Linked DNA regions of Longispora fulva. The protein of the gene in region 1 interacts with the protein of each later gene in a pairwise test. Links are inferred from orthologs where the notes say so. Each region holds a gene or a part of one and is shown on either strand. Other genes may lie near its edges.

What was found.
Region 2: the proteins of IW245_RS38935 (region 1) and ndk interact in binary tests that used the Escherichia coli proteins (3 or more experiments, as listed by UniProt). The link is inferred for Longispora fulva from one-to-one orthologs.

What each region holds. Positions count from the first base shown.
Region 1 is NZ_JADOUF010000001.1:8,439,657-8,446,009, reverse strand. What follows is about bases 1,043-3,807. They hold IW245_RS38935 (uracil-DNA glycosylase), read left to right. Parts: upstream 1,043-1,970; coding sequence 1,971-2,645; downstream 2,646-3,807. Other genes in these bases: IW245_RS38925 (exodeoxyribonuclease III), read right to left, coding at 3,518-3,807; IW245_RS38930 (hypothetical protein), read left to right, coding at 2,974-3,339; IW245_RS38940 (snapalysin family zinc-dependent metalloprotease), read right to left, coding at 1,043-1,596. In the rest of the region: IW245_RS38950 (ABC transporter ATP-binding protein), read right to left, coding at 1-22; IW245_RS38945 (MOSC domain-containing protein), read right to left, coding at 92-760; more of IW245_RS38940, read right to left, coding at 1,009-1,042; more of IW245_RS38925, read right to left, coding at 3,808-4,315; IW245_RS38920 (helix-turn-helix domain-containing protein), read right to left, coding at 4,412-5,626; IW245_RS38915 (hypothetical protein), read left to right, coding at 5,699-6,034. UniProt on the Escherichia coli protein: Excises uracil residues from the DNA which can arise as a result of misincorporation of dUMP residues by DNA polymerase or due to deamination of cytosine.
Region 2 is NZ_JADOUF010000001.1:7,451,022-7,457,364, forward strand. Bases 1-2,755 are described here. They hold ndk (nucleoside-diphosphate kinase), read right to left. Parts: upstream 1,705-2,755; coding sequence 1,297-1,704; downstream 1-1,296. Other genes in these bases: IW245_RS34490 (bifunctional folylpolyglutamate synthase/dihydrofolate synthase), read left to right, coding at 1-724; IW245_RS34495 (DUF4233 domain-containing protein), read left to right, coding at 865-1,170; IW245_RS34505 (VOC family protein), read left to right, coding at 1,965-2,755. Outside these bases: more of IW245_RS34505, read left to right, coding at 2,756-3,239; ileS (isoleucine--tRNA ligase), read left to right, coding at 3,448-6,343. UniProt on the Escherichia coli protein: Major role in the synthesis of nucleoside triphosphates other than ATP. The ATP gamma phosphate is transferred to the NDP beta phosphate via a ping-pong mechanism, using a phosphorylated active-site intermediate.

The DNA.
Region 1 (6,353 bases):
GGACAGTCGCTGTCGTTGTCATGCCCATGACTCTGCCGGTCCGGGGCCGGGCGTACCCCGGTCGCGCGTCATGATCTTGGCATGACAGTTGTCATGGGCCGTCGAGGACGATCGGCTCGCCCTTCTCGGCCTGGGCCAGGGCCTCCGGGTGCAGCGCGCGGGCGGCGAGGAGCCTCGGCAGCAGGTCCCGGTCCGTCGTCAAGGCCCGGAAGGCCACCCCGACGGTCACGTCGTGGTCCGGGCGGTGCAGGACCTCGATCCCGTCACCGGCCCGGATCTCCCCAGGGACGATCACTCTCAGGTACGACCCGGGCACGCCCCGCTCCGTGAACCGCCGCACCCAGCGCTTCTCCCCCAGCCATCCCGCGAACGTCCGGCACGGGATCCGCGCCGTGGTCACCTCCAGCACGACCTGCGGCCCCACCCGCCAGCGCTCGCCGATCAGCGCACCCGTGACGTCGAGGCCGACGGTGGTCAGGTTCTCGCCGAACATGCCCGGGCGCAGCTCGCGGCCCAACTCCGCGGCCCACGCGTCGAGGTCCTCCGCGGCGTAGGCGTAGACGGCCTGGTCGTCGCCGCCGTGGTGGCGCAGGTCGCGGATCCGGTCGCCGGCCAGGCCGCTGCCGCCGACGCCCTTGGGCCCGGGGGCCGTCACCGCCACCGGGCCCGGGACCGGGCGCTTGTCGATGCCGGTCTCGCCGGGCGTGGCGTGTTCGGTCGGGGTGATCCGGCCGATGTTCAGAGACAACACGGAAGCCATGATCACCAGGGTACCGCCGGGGTGGCGGGAGCATTCGGACGTCGTCTGCGGCGCGGAGCCTGCGCGGGGCCTGCCGGGAGCGTTCGCGGAGCCGTCTCGGCGCGGAGCCAGGCCCGGAATGCCCTGGCCGCGCCACGACGGGTCGTAGAGCACCAGCACCACGTGCGGGGCGCCGCAGGTGGCCCGGGACTGTTCGACCGACGTGCGGGAGCCGCCGACCCTGGTGGGATCGGCGGCTCCGTACCCGTCTAGTAGACGTGGCAGACCGGTGCGACGAACGCCTCGTCCTTGCCCGCGAGGGCCGGCGCGAAGCTGAACAGCTGGTTCACCCGCGACGCCTCGGCGGTGCTCGGGTTCGGGTTCTTGCACGAGGTACCGGCGCTGCCGCCGGACATCAGGATCGCGCAGTTACCGTTGTAGTTGTCCGGCAGGCCGAGGATGTGGCCCAGCTCGTGCGCGAGGATCCGCAGCGGGCTGTGACCCTGGTTGACCTGGGTGGTGTCGATGTAGACGGTGCCCCGACCCAGACCCTGGACGTAGGCGCGGGAGCCGCCACTGTTGGTCACGTAGATGTAGATGGTCGGGCTGCCCGTCTTCTGCAGGTGCACGTTGGGCACCCGCTGGTTCCAGATCGCGACGGCCTGGTCGGCGGTGGCCGAGAACTGGCCGGCACCGCTGGCGTTGTACACCAGGGTCCGGGCGGCGAGGGCCGGGGCAGGGGCGGCGGCCGCCGGAGCGGCCTGGGCCGCGCCGCCGCCGAAGAGCAGTGCGCTGCCGGCGACCGCGACCGCGATGGTCACGTTCCGCATACCGCGCAGGAAGCTCCTGGGAGTCATGTTCACGCTCCATGATGAGGGGTTCATGTAACAGGGACCGTTAGGACCTACCAAAGATTTAGATTTATGAATAATCAGGTGTCAAGGGGCAGACGCGAGGTTGTCACCCGATGCCGCGCAAGTGCCCAGGATGCGGCGCAATTCAAGGGTTTTCCCTAGCAGGGATGATGGGTGGACGAGGGTCGTCGGCGCGGTCGCCGATCGCCCTTGGACGGGGCAGGCAGCATGCCACCTGGCTCTGGCGGCTTGGCGGCGTCGGCGGCATGTCGTGGCGGGGCTCGGTGGGCGTCGGCGGTAGCGGGTCGGCACCGGGCTCGAGGCGGTTCGACGCCCCGGGCCGGTTTTGTCGGGGGTGGCGACTAAGGTTTCGTGGCGTGGCAACATTGACCGAACTTGTCGATCCGGGCTGGGCCGAGGCCCTCGAACCCGTGCAGCCGAACATCACAGCGATGGGTGAGTTCCTCCGGGAGGAGATCGCCGCCGGGCGCAGCTACCTGCCCGCCGGGGAGAACATCCTGCGGGCCTTCACCCAGCCGCTGGACAGTGTCCGGCTCCTCCTCGTCGGCCAGGACCCCTACCCGACCCCGGGCAACGCCGTGGGGCTGAGCTTCTCGGTGGCACCGGACGTGCGCCGGATCCCGCCGAGCCTGATCAACATCTTCAAGGAGTACATGACGGACCTGGGCCTGCCCAAGCCCGCCACCGGCGACCTGACCCCGTGGGCCGAGCAGGGCGTCCTGCTGCTCAACCGGTCACTCACCACGGCACCGCGCAATCCCGGCGCGCACAAGAACAAGGGCTGGGAGAAGGTCACCGACCAGGCGATCCGGGCCCTGGTCGCCCGGGACAAGCCGCTGGTGGCGATCCTGTGGGGGCGCGACGCGCAGGGGCTGCGGCCGCTGCTGGGGTCGACGCCGTGCGTCGAGTCGGTGCACCCGAGTCCGATGTCCGCCGACCGGGGATTCTTCGGATCGCGGCCGTTCAGCCGGGCGAACGAGCTGCTGGTCGCTCAGGGTGCCGAGCCGATCGACTGGACGTTGCCCTCCTGATTCCTGGAGCTGGCCGACCGGCCCCGGGTGGCGTCGCGAAGGCGCTGTCCGGGGCCGGGCGTCCGCTGCGGGCCGAGCGGGCCGAGCGGGCCGAGCGGGCCGAAGCCAACGAACGGCGACGCGGCTCGGATGGTGGGCCGGGCGGTCGGCGCGTTCCGCCCCGGTCTTCGCCACCGGGTGGCGGAGTTGACGGGTCCATGAGTGGGGCCGGCGCGTCACTTGTGGCCATGTCCACTTCGTGAACCCGTCGGGCCTGGGCGAACGCCAGCCCGGCGGGGTCTCCTGGAGAGGCGCGGGAGGTTCCGCGTTCCCTACCCAGGAGGCAACGATGACTTCTGTCCTTACCCGTTCCCGGATCGCGGCGCTCGCCCTGGCCGGTGCCGCCACCGTCGCGGCGGTGACCGTGCCGGTCGGCGCGGCCCAGGCCGCCACCCCGTTGCGGGTCCAGTGCTTCTACACGGTGACGGCGGCCGGCGACGGCCAGTCCGTGCGCTACGGCGCGAGCACCACGACCGCCGCCGTCGGCACGATGCACACCGGGGACGTCGTGATCACGTGGAAGACCACGACCACCCTCAACGGGTACGTGTGGAGCGCCGACTTCTACGCCGGCCACCGGTACTACCCGTTGACGAACACGACCACCGGAGCGGTGTACGCGGTCAGGGACCACTGCGAGAACATCGACGCGTAGGGGGATGACCTGTGGCCCGGGCGGGCCGGGGTGACCCCGGCCACGGGCGGGAGCGCGCCAACGCCCGGGCCACAGCCAGCGCCCATCGGCGACTCCCGAACCGCGAACCGGAGGCGACACGAGCCGGACCGGCGCATGGACGGCAGCCCCGCCCGCGCGGCGGGACCCGCGCGCCGGACTACGTGGTGTACGTCACCGTGACCGGGGCGTGGTCGGACCAGCGGCCCTCGTAGGTCTCCGCGCGCTCCACCCGGGCGGCCGTCGCACGAGACGCCAGGCCTGGGGTGCTGACGTGGTAGTCGATCCGCCAGCCGGCGTCGTTGTCGAAGGCCTTCCCCCGGTACGACCACCAGGTGTACGGGCCCGGGCCGTCCGGGTGCAGGCCGCGGACGACGTCGGCGTAGCCCACCTCGTCGTAGAGCCGGGTGAGCCAGGCGCGCTCCTCCGGGAGGAAGCCGGCCGTCTTCTGGTTGGTCTTCCAGTTCTTCAGGTCGGCCTCGCGGTGCGCGATGTTCCAGTCGCCGCAGACCAGCACCTCGCGGCCGTCGGACTCGGCGCGCTTGCGCAGCCCGGCCAGGTAGTCGATGAACTCCGCCATGAAGCGTTCCTTCTCCGACTGGCGGTCGGTGCCCGTCTCGCCGGACGGGAGGTAGAGGCTGGCGATGGTGACGCCCGGGAGGTCGACCTCCAGGTAGCGGCCGGAGCCGTCGAACTCGGTGGAGCCGAAACCGACCCGGTGTTCGAAGGGCTCGCGGCGGGTGAGCACGGCCACACCGGCCCGGCCCTTGGCGGCGGCGGGCGCGTAGAACGTGTGCCAGCCCTCGGGCTCGCGGACCTCGTCGGTGAGCTGGTGGGCCTCGGCGCGCACCTCCTGCAGGCAGACGACGTCGGCGTCCGTGGCGGCGAGCCACTCCAGGTAGCCCTTGCCGGAGGCGGCGCGCAGGCCGTTGACATTCACGGTGGAGACAGTCAGCACGCACAGCAGGCTACCCGCTGCCACCGACATTCTCGGCGACCGGTGAACCGGGCCCCATGTTGTGGCACGTTTTCGGCACACGGTCCCCCGCCAGGGTCAGGGCGCGAGGAGACCCAGGGTGTGCAGGCGGTCGCGGAGGGTCGCCACCCGGGGTTCCGTTCGCCAGGGGTCCAGGTCGCGGACCGCCGCGAGGGTCGCGTGGGTACCGGCGGCGCCCCGGTGGACCGCGAGCTGGTCGACGGTCCGGTGCAGGGTCGCGACTGCGGCGTCGAGGTGGCGTTCGAGGGTGAGGGCGCGGGCGAGCGTACCCAGGATGAGGGTTGTGGTTTTGGTGGGTGGGAGGTCGACGGCCTCCTCGAGGAGGGCTCGGCTGCGGGCCGGGCGGCCGAGGCGCAGCTCGCAGGCTCCGGCGAGGCGGGGGAAGGGCGCAGGGTCCAGGAGGAAACGGCCCACGTCGTCGATGTCGGTGTCGGCGAACAGGGCGTGCGCGGCGTCGAGGGTCGCCTCGCAGTCGCGGGCCTCGCCGAGCATCGCGTGCGCCTCGGCGACGTGCAGCAGGGCGAGGGCGCGCAGGGACGGGCTGTGCCGGGCGCTGGTCGCGGCCCGGCGGGCGTGGGCGGCGCCGGCGAGCGGGTCGCGGTCGCCGTACAGGGCGACATAGCTGGTGCGGAGCAGGGCGTGGGTCCCGGTGACGTGGTCGTCGGCGGCGCTGGCGAAGCCGAGAGCCTCGGTGAAGCGGGCCAGCGCCCTGACGCTGTCGGTGCGCGCCGAGGCGTCCCAGACGACCCGGCCGAGCAGGATCGCCGCCTCCGCGGCCGCGGTGCGCACCCTGGGGAGGAGGGCCGGGTCGCGGGTGGTGCCGGCGAGGTCGACCGCGGCGCGGTGGCAGGCGGTGACGGGGGCGACCAGGTGCCGTGACGCGACGGTGTCGTAGCGGGTGGCCAGGTCATAGAGGTGGTCGTGCAGGTCGAGGACGGCGTCCTCGTCGACCGGACGCGGGCGGACGGGCATGTGCCGTGTGGTGCCGTCCCGCCGCGCGGGGCCGGGTCGCACCGCGTCCGAGGCCCAGGGCCCGGGCCATTCGCCGGAGGTCTCCGCAGGGGTCACCTCCGCCAGCGCCGCGTGCAACTCCTCCGGCGACCAGCCGAGCTCAGCCGCCAGCCGGGGACGGAACACCGGCTGCGGCGCTGTCCGCGCGCCCTCCCAGCGGGCCACTGTGGACCGGTCGACCCCGAGCCGCGCGGCCAGACTCTCCTGGCTGAGGCCCCGCGCCCGGCGGCGGGCGGCGAGTGGCGTGCGGGGACGGCGCATGCCACAAAGGTGCCACACGGATGCGACACGGATGCCATGGTCGGCGGGGCGGGGGTCCGCGAGGCTGGGGGCATGGTTCCGCGCACCGCGACCGCGCTCGGTCGCCTCGACACCCGGGAGACCGGAGGACTTTTCCGGGTACGGGGGCTGGTCCTCCGCGCCGACGCCGACTATCCGTACTGGCTGACGCCGGGGGTGACGTACGGCCTGGTGCACGACGGGGTGTCGTGGACGGTGTCCGGTGGGCCCTGGGTGGCCCCGGGGCGGGTGTACCGGTTGTGGGGCTCCGGGGTGCCGGCGTGCTCGGTGCCGACGTCGCACGGGGTCGCGCGGCTGGTGCCGGGGTTGGCGTATCTGGCCCGGTGGGGGCCGGGGCCGGGGTGGCGGCTGTGGCGACTCGCGCGATGACGCCGCCGCCCACGGTCGACGGGAGCTGGTCAGCCCGTGGCCGGGGCCGTCGTGGCGCGTTTGGCGCGGATCCGCTCGTCGTGCAGCCGGATCTTCCGGTCGCCGTACTTGAGGTCGACCGTGATCGGGGTCGCCAGCAGGATCGAGGAGAACACCGCCGTGGCCATGCCGACGAACAGGACCAGGGCCAGGTCCTTCAGGGTGCCGGCCCCGAGCAGTCCGACCCCGATGAACAGCATCCCGGCGACGGGCAGCAGCGCGATGACGGAGGTGTTGATGGAACGCATCAGGGTCTGGTTGACGGCGAGGTTGGCGGCCT
Region 2 (6,343 bases), 990 kb from region 1 along the record:
CATGGAGGCCATCCTGGAACACTGCGCCGAGGTCGGCGCGACGGTCGCCCGCGAGGGCCACGAGTTCGCGGTGCTCCAGCGCGGCCTGGCCGTCGGCGGCCAGCTCCTCCAGCTCCAGGGCCTCGGCGGCGTGTACGACGAGGTCTACCTGCCCCTGCACGGCGCGCACCAGGCCCAGAACGCGGCCGTCGCGCTCGCCACGGTCGAGGCGTTCCTCGGCGCCGGCAGGGACAAGGGCGCGCTCGACCCGGAGGTGGTCCGGGAGGGCTTCGCCCAGGTCACGTCGCCGGGCCGGCTGGAGAAGGTCCGCAACGCGCCGACGATCCTGCTCGACGCCGCGCACAACCCGGCCGGCATGGCCGCGACCACTCGGGCGATCCGCGAGGAGTTCGACTTCGGCCGGCTCGTCGCAGTGTTCGCCGTACTGGCGGACAAGGACGTCGGCGGGATGCTGGAGCAGTTGGAGCCGGTGTGCGACGCGATCGTGGTCACGGTGAACAGCTCGGAGCGGGGGATGGCGGTGGACAAGCTGGCAGCTTTGGCGGAGGAGTACTTCGGGGATGAGCGGGTCAGTGTCGCGGCCACTCTGGCTGACGCCATCGAGGTGGCGATCGCGGAGGCTGAGTCCGACGAGGGTGTGTCGTTGGGGGCGATCGGGTTGCTGGTCACCGGGTCGGTGATGACGGTCGCGGACGCCCGCAAGCTGTTGGTGAGGAAGAAGTGACGGTCCCGGGGGCCGAACAGCCGGGTGAGTCGGCCGACCGTTCCGTGGTCGCGTCCGGGGACGTGACCGGGTCCGGGGAGAGCGGGGCTGGGGACGCGGCCGAGGGGAAGCCCTCCGGGTTGCGGAATCCTGGTGGGGCCGTGCGCGGGGTCGGGGCCGGGTGTCTGGTTATTGAAGGCATTGTGTTGTTGTTGGCGATCCAGCCCATTCGGATCATGGGTGGGTCGCTGCAGGGGCTCGGGGTCTGGGTGATGGTGGGCCTCTCGGTGCTCTGCTTCCTCCTGTGTGGACTGTTGCGGCACAGGTGGGCGTGGCACGTGGGCACGGCGTTGCAGGTCCTGGTGATCGCTGGCGGTTACTTTCAGTGGGGCATCGCCGCGATCGGCGTGGTCTTCCTGGCCCTCTGGCTCTACGTCCTGAATGTCCGCAAGAGCGTGCTGGGCTGAGCTGAGTCCTTGATCTAAGGCCGGTGGCCCGCTGAGGGCGGGGCTGGCAAGCGAACGGTCGACCCGCTAGGGCAGCGCCCTGCGGGTCGGCCGTTCGCGCAGTCCAGCGTCGTCCTCAGCGGGTCCTCACAAACCAGGGAACCAGAGGGCGATTTCGCGCTTGGCGCTGTCCTCGGAGTCGGAGGCGTGCACGAGGTTCTCCCGGTTGGACAGCGACAGGTCGCCGCGGATCGTGCCGGGGGCGGCCACCCGGCCGTCGGTGGCGCCGGTCAGGGCACGGACGACGCTGATCGCCTGGTCGCCGGAGAGGATCAGGGCGACGAGCGGGCCGCTGGTCATGAAGTTCTTCAGCGGCGGATAGAAGTCGCGGGTGACGTGCTCGGCGTAGTGCGCGTCGGCCAGCGCGGCGTCCATCGTGCGCAGTGTCATCGCCTCGATGGTGAGCCCCTTGCGCTCGAAGCGGTTCAGCACCTCGCCGACGAGGCCACGCTGGACGGCGTCGGGCTTGATGAGTACGAGCGTGCGCTCGGACACGAGCTCCTCCTTGAGTGGTTCGACGTCGAGTGCAGGGTAACCGTCTGTGATCGTGGGGTGGACAGCGGCCCCGATCGATCAGGTATCCGACCTTCGTCCTGCGCCTAAAGAGATCGAGCATCACCTTCCGAAAACGGTTCATCACCCCTAGCCTGGCAAGAAGGGCCAGCCTGTCGCCCAAATCCCCCCTGGAGGCCCCAGTGTCGGATGGTTCCTCGCACTCCTCCCATGCGCGGAGTCTGTTCGGTCTAGTTCTTCCCTTGGCTGCCCTTTTCATCATAATTTTCAGCATCGGTACGGGCAGCGTGCTCGTCTTCTGGCTCGGCACCGCCGTTGCCGTCGGCGCGGTCGCGTACCACGGGATGAACTCGTTCGCGCCCAACCGCCGCCGCAGGGTGGTCGAGGGCAGCGCCCGGGTGATCGCCGCCAGTCCGGCCCCGCCCGGGGTGTCCAGCGCCCGGTGCGAGTTGCAACTGGTGGTGGAGGCCCCGGGTCTGCCGGCCACGGCGCAGACGATCCGCGACCCCGGGGTGCCGGTCGCCAAGTGGCCGGTCGCCGGCCAGCAGCTGCCGGTGTTCGTGCTGCGCACTGATCCGCGCCAGGTGACGATCCGCTGGGACCGGGTGCGGGCGGCCTCGGCGGCGGCCGAGGAGGAGTTCGTCACCCGGCTGACCACCCGGGCGGAGACCGTGCGCAACGGCACGCCCCGGCAGGACGACGAGCTGGGCTCGTACCTGGATGAGTTGTTCAGCCCGGTCGACGCCGCACCGGCGGCGGAACCCGCGCCGGTCCCGGAGCCCGAGCCGACGCCGGAGAAGGAGCCCGAGCGGCCGCAGCTCCCGTCGTTGCCGCCGTTCGTGCTGCCGGAGTTCGAGCCGCTGGACCTGCCGGAGTTCGAGCTGGCGGACTTCGTCACCCCGCCGCCGACCCTGCCGACGCTGCCCACCCAGCCGACCGGCCCCGCCGAGGCCTCCGACCCGGGTCGGGTCCCGCTGCCGCGCCGCGAGCCCAAGCCGCTCGACCACGCCCGGTGGGGTTCGAGCCTGGAGGACGAGCCGGAGCCCCGGGCCAGCCGGCTGATCGACCCGAGCCTGCTCACCGGCGGCCGGGCCCACTACGAGGCCGACGCGGAGTTCGCGGACGAGGTCCCCGACGAGATCGTCCCGGCGTCGATCCAGGGCGTCGGCGTGAGCCTGATGGTATCCGACCTGTCCCGTTCGTTGGAGTTCTACCGGGACACTCTGGGCTTCACGGAGCTCGACTCGGGCGGCGGCGCGGCGATCCTGGCGGCCGGCGACGCGAAACTGCTGCTCCGCCAGCTCGACGACGCCCGGCCGGAGGGGCCCCGCCTCGCGCACGTGAACCTGGAGGTCGACGACGTCGACACGGTGTACCAGGAGCTGCGGTCCAAGGGGGTCCGGTTCCTCCAGCGGCCCCGCGCGGTGGCCGCCACGGCCCTGATGGAGCTGTGGTCGGTCTCGTTCAAGGACCCCGACGGGCACGGGCTGGCTCTAACCAGTTGGCGGTACCGGTAACATGGGTGCACAGGCTTTGACCCGGCCATCACCGGCGAGCCTCCGGAAGAACAGGTCCTCTGGGCCCCAGTAGAACCGGACGGGTCCGGCCCGTCACAGCCGAAGAACGAGCGGGCGACCCTCCGGGGCCGCCAAGCGGGGTGGTACCGCGCGGGTGACCGCGTCCTCGCATCGGAGCTATTGAGGCCCATGCGAGAGGTTTGAACCGATGTCGTATCCGAAAGACGGATCGTCAGTCCCCGCCAGCCCTGCCCTGCCGCAGGTCGAGGAGCGCGTCCTCGACTTCTGGGGGGCCGACAAGACCTTCCAAGCGAGCATCGACGCGCGGCCGGCGAACGACGAGTTCGTCTTCTACGACGGCCCGCCCTTCGCCAACGGCCTGCCGCACTACGGCCACCTGCTGACCGGCTACGTCAAGGACGTCGTCCCGCGCTACCAGACGATGAAGGGCAAGCGGGTCGAGCGCCGGTTCGGCTGGGACTGCCACGGGCTGCCCGCCGAGGTGGAGGCGGAGAAGCAGCTCGGCATCACGACGAAGGCCGAGATCCTCGCGCTCGGCATCGACAAGTTCAACGCGGCCACGAAGGCGTCGGTGCTCAAGTACACCGGCGAGTGGGAGCGCTACGTCAACCGGCAGGCCCGCTGGGTGGACTTCGGCAACGACTACAAGACGCTCGACCTGAACTACATGGAAAGCGTCATGTGGGCGTTCAAGACCCTGCACGACAAGGGCATGGTCTACGAGGGCTACCGGGTGCTGGCGTACTGCTGGCGGTGTGAGACCCCGTTGTCGAACACCGAGACGAAGATGGACGACACGTACCGGGACCGGACCGACCCGGCGCTGACCGTGGCGTTCACGCTGACCGCCCCGGGGCACAGCCTGGACGGCGCGAAGGTGCTGGTGTGGACGACCACGCCGTGGACCCTGCCGTCGAACCTGGCGCTGGCCGTGGGCCCGGACCTGGACTACGTGGTGGTCGAGCAGGACGGCGAGCGCTACGTGCTCGGCAAGGACCGGCTCGGCGCGTACGCCAAGGAGCTGGCCGAGGCCGAGCCCGTCGCCGTGGTCAAGGGCCGCGACCTGGCCGGCCTGCGCTACGAGCCCCTCTTCGACTACCTCGTCGAGCAGGGCGGGCGCAACGCTTTCCAGGTGCTCGCGGCCGACTACGTCTCCGCCGAGGACGGCACCGGGGTCGTGCACCAGGCCCCGGCGTTCGGCGAGGACGACCAGGCGGTGTGTACGGCGGCCGGCATCCCGACCGTGATGACCGTGGACGACCGGGCCAAGTTCACCTCGCTGGTGCCCGACTACCAGGGGATCCAGGTCTTCGAGGCCAACAAGTCCATCATCACGGCCCTCAAGGAGCGCGGCGTCGTGCTCCGGCACGAGAGCTACGTGCACTCCTACCCGCACTGCTGGCGGTGCGACTCCCCGCTGGTCTACAAGGGCGTGGCCAGCTGGTTCGTGGCCGTCACCAAGGTCAAGGAGCGGATGCTCGCGCTGAACCAGGACATCGACTGGGTGCCAGGGCACGTCAAGGACGGCCAGTTCGGCAAGTGGCTGGCCGGCGCGCGGGACTGGAACATCAACCGGACCCGGTTCTGGGGCTCGCCGATCCCGGTGTGGAAGAGCGATGACCCGGAGTACCCCCGGATCGATGTCTATGGGTCTCTGGCCGACCTGAACCGGGACTTCGGCACGACGGTGACCGACCTGCACAGGCCGTTCATCGACGAGCTGACCCGGCCGAACCCGGACGACCCGACCGGGCGGTCGACGATGCGCCGGGTGCCGGACGTGCTGGACTGCTGGTTCGAGTCCGGTTCGATGCCGTTCGCCCAGGTGCACTACCCGTTCGAGAACCGCGACTGGTTCGAGTCGCACTACCCGGGCGACTTCATCGTGGAGTACACGGCGCAGACCCGGGGCTGGTTCTACACCATGCACGTGCTGGCCACGGCCCTGTTCGACCGGCCGGCGTTCCGCACGGCGGTGGTGCACGGCACGCTGCTCGGCGACGACAACCGCAAGATGTCCAAGAGCCTGAAGAACTACCCGGACGTCTACAAGATGTTCGACCTGTACGGCTCGGACGCCATGCGGTGGTTCCTGATGTCCTCCCCGGTGCTGCGCGGCGGCGACATGGCCGTCACGGAGTCGGGGATCCGGGACTCCGTGCGGCACGTGCTCCTTCCCCTGTGGAGCGTGTGGTACTTCTTCTCGCTCTACGCCAACGCGTCCACGGTGGAGGCGGTGCCCCGCACCGACTCCGACAACCTTCTCGACCGGTACGTGCTGGCCAAGACCCGCGAGCTCGTGGCGGACACGGGCGCGCAGCTCGACGTCAACGACATCTCCGGCGCGTGCGGCACGGTGCGCACATTCCTCGACGCGCTGACCAACTGGTACGTGCGCCGGTCGCGCAGCCGGTTCTGGGCGGGGGAGCAGGCGGCGTTCGACACGCTGTACACGGTGCTGGAGACCCTGACCCGGGTGATGGCCCCGCTCGCGCCGTACCTGGCGGAGGAGGTCTGGAAGGGCCTGACCGGGGGCCGTTCGGTGCACCTGGCCGACTTCCCGGTCGTGGCCGACTACCCGGCCGACCACGACCTGGTCGCGGCGATGGACGCGGTCCGCGACGTGTGCTCCGCCACGCTGTCGGTGCGCAAGTCCACCGGCCTGCGGGTCCGGCTGCCGCTGGCCCGGCTCACGGTCGCCACGCCGGACGCCGAGGCGCTGCGGCCGTTCGGGGACCTGATCGCCGACGAGGTCAACGTCAAGGATGTCGTCTTCACCACCGACCTCGGCGGCTACTGCGAGCAGGTGCTCACCGTGGTCCCGAAGGCCCTCGGCCCCCGGCTGGGCAAGGACGTCCAGCGGGTGATCAAGGCCGTCAAGGCGGGGGAGTGGTCGGCCTCCGGCGAGACCGTCACGGCCGGTGGCGTCGAACTCCTCTCCGGGGAGTACGAGCTCAAGCTGGTCGCCGCCGACGCCGAGCACTCGGCCCCGGTGGGCGGCGGCGTGGTCCTGCTCGACGTGGCCGTCTCCCCGGAGCTGGCCGCCGAGGGCGTGGCCCGCGACGTGATCCGCGCGGTCCAGC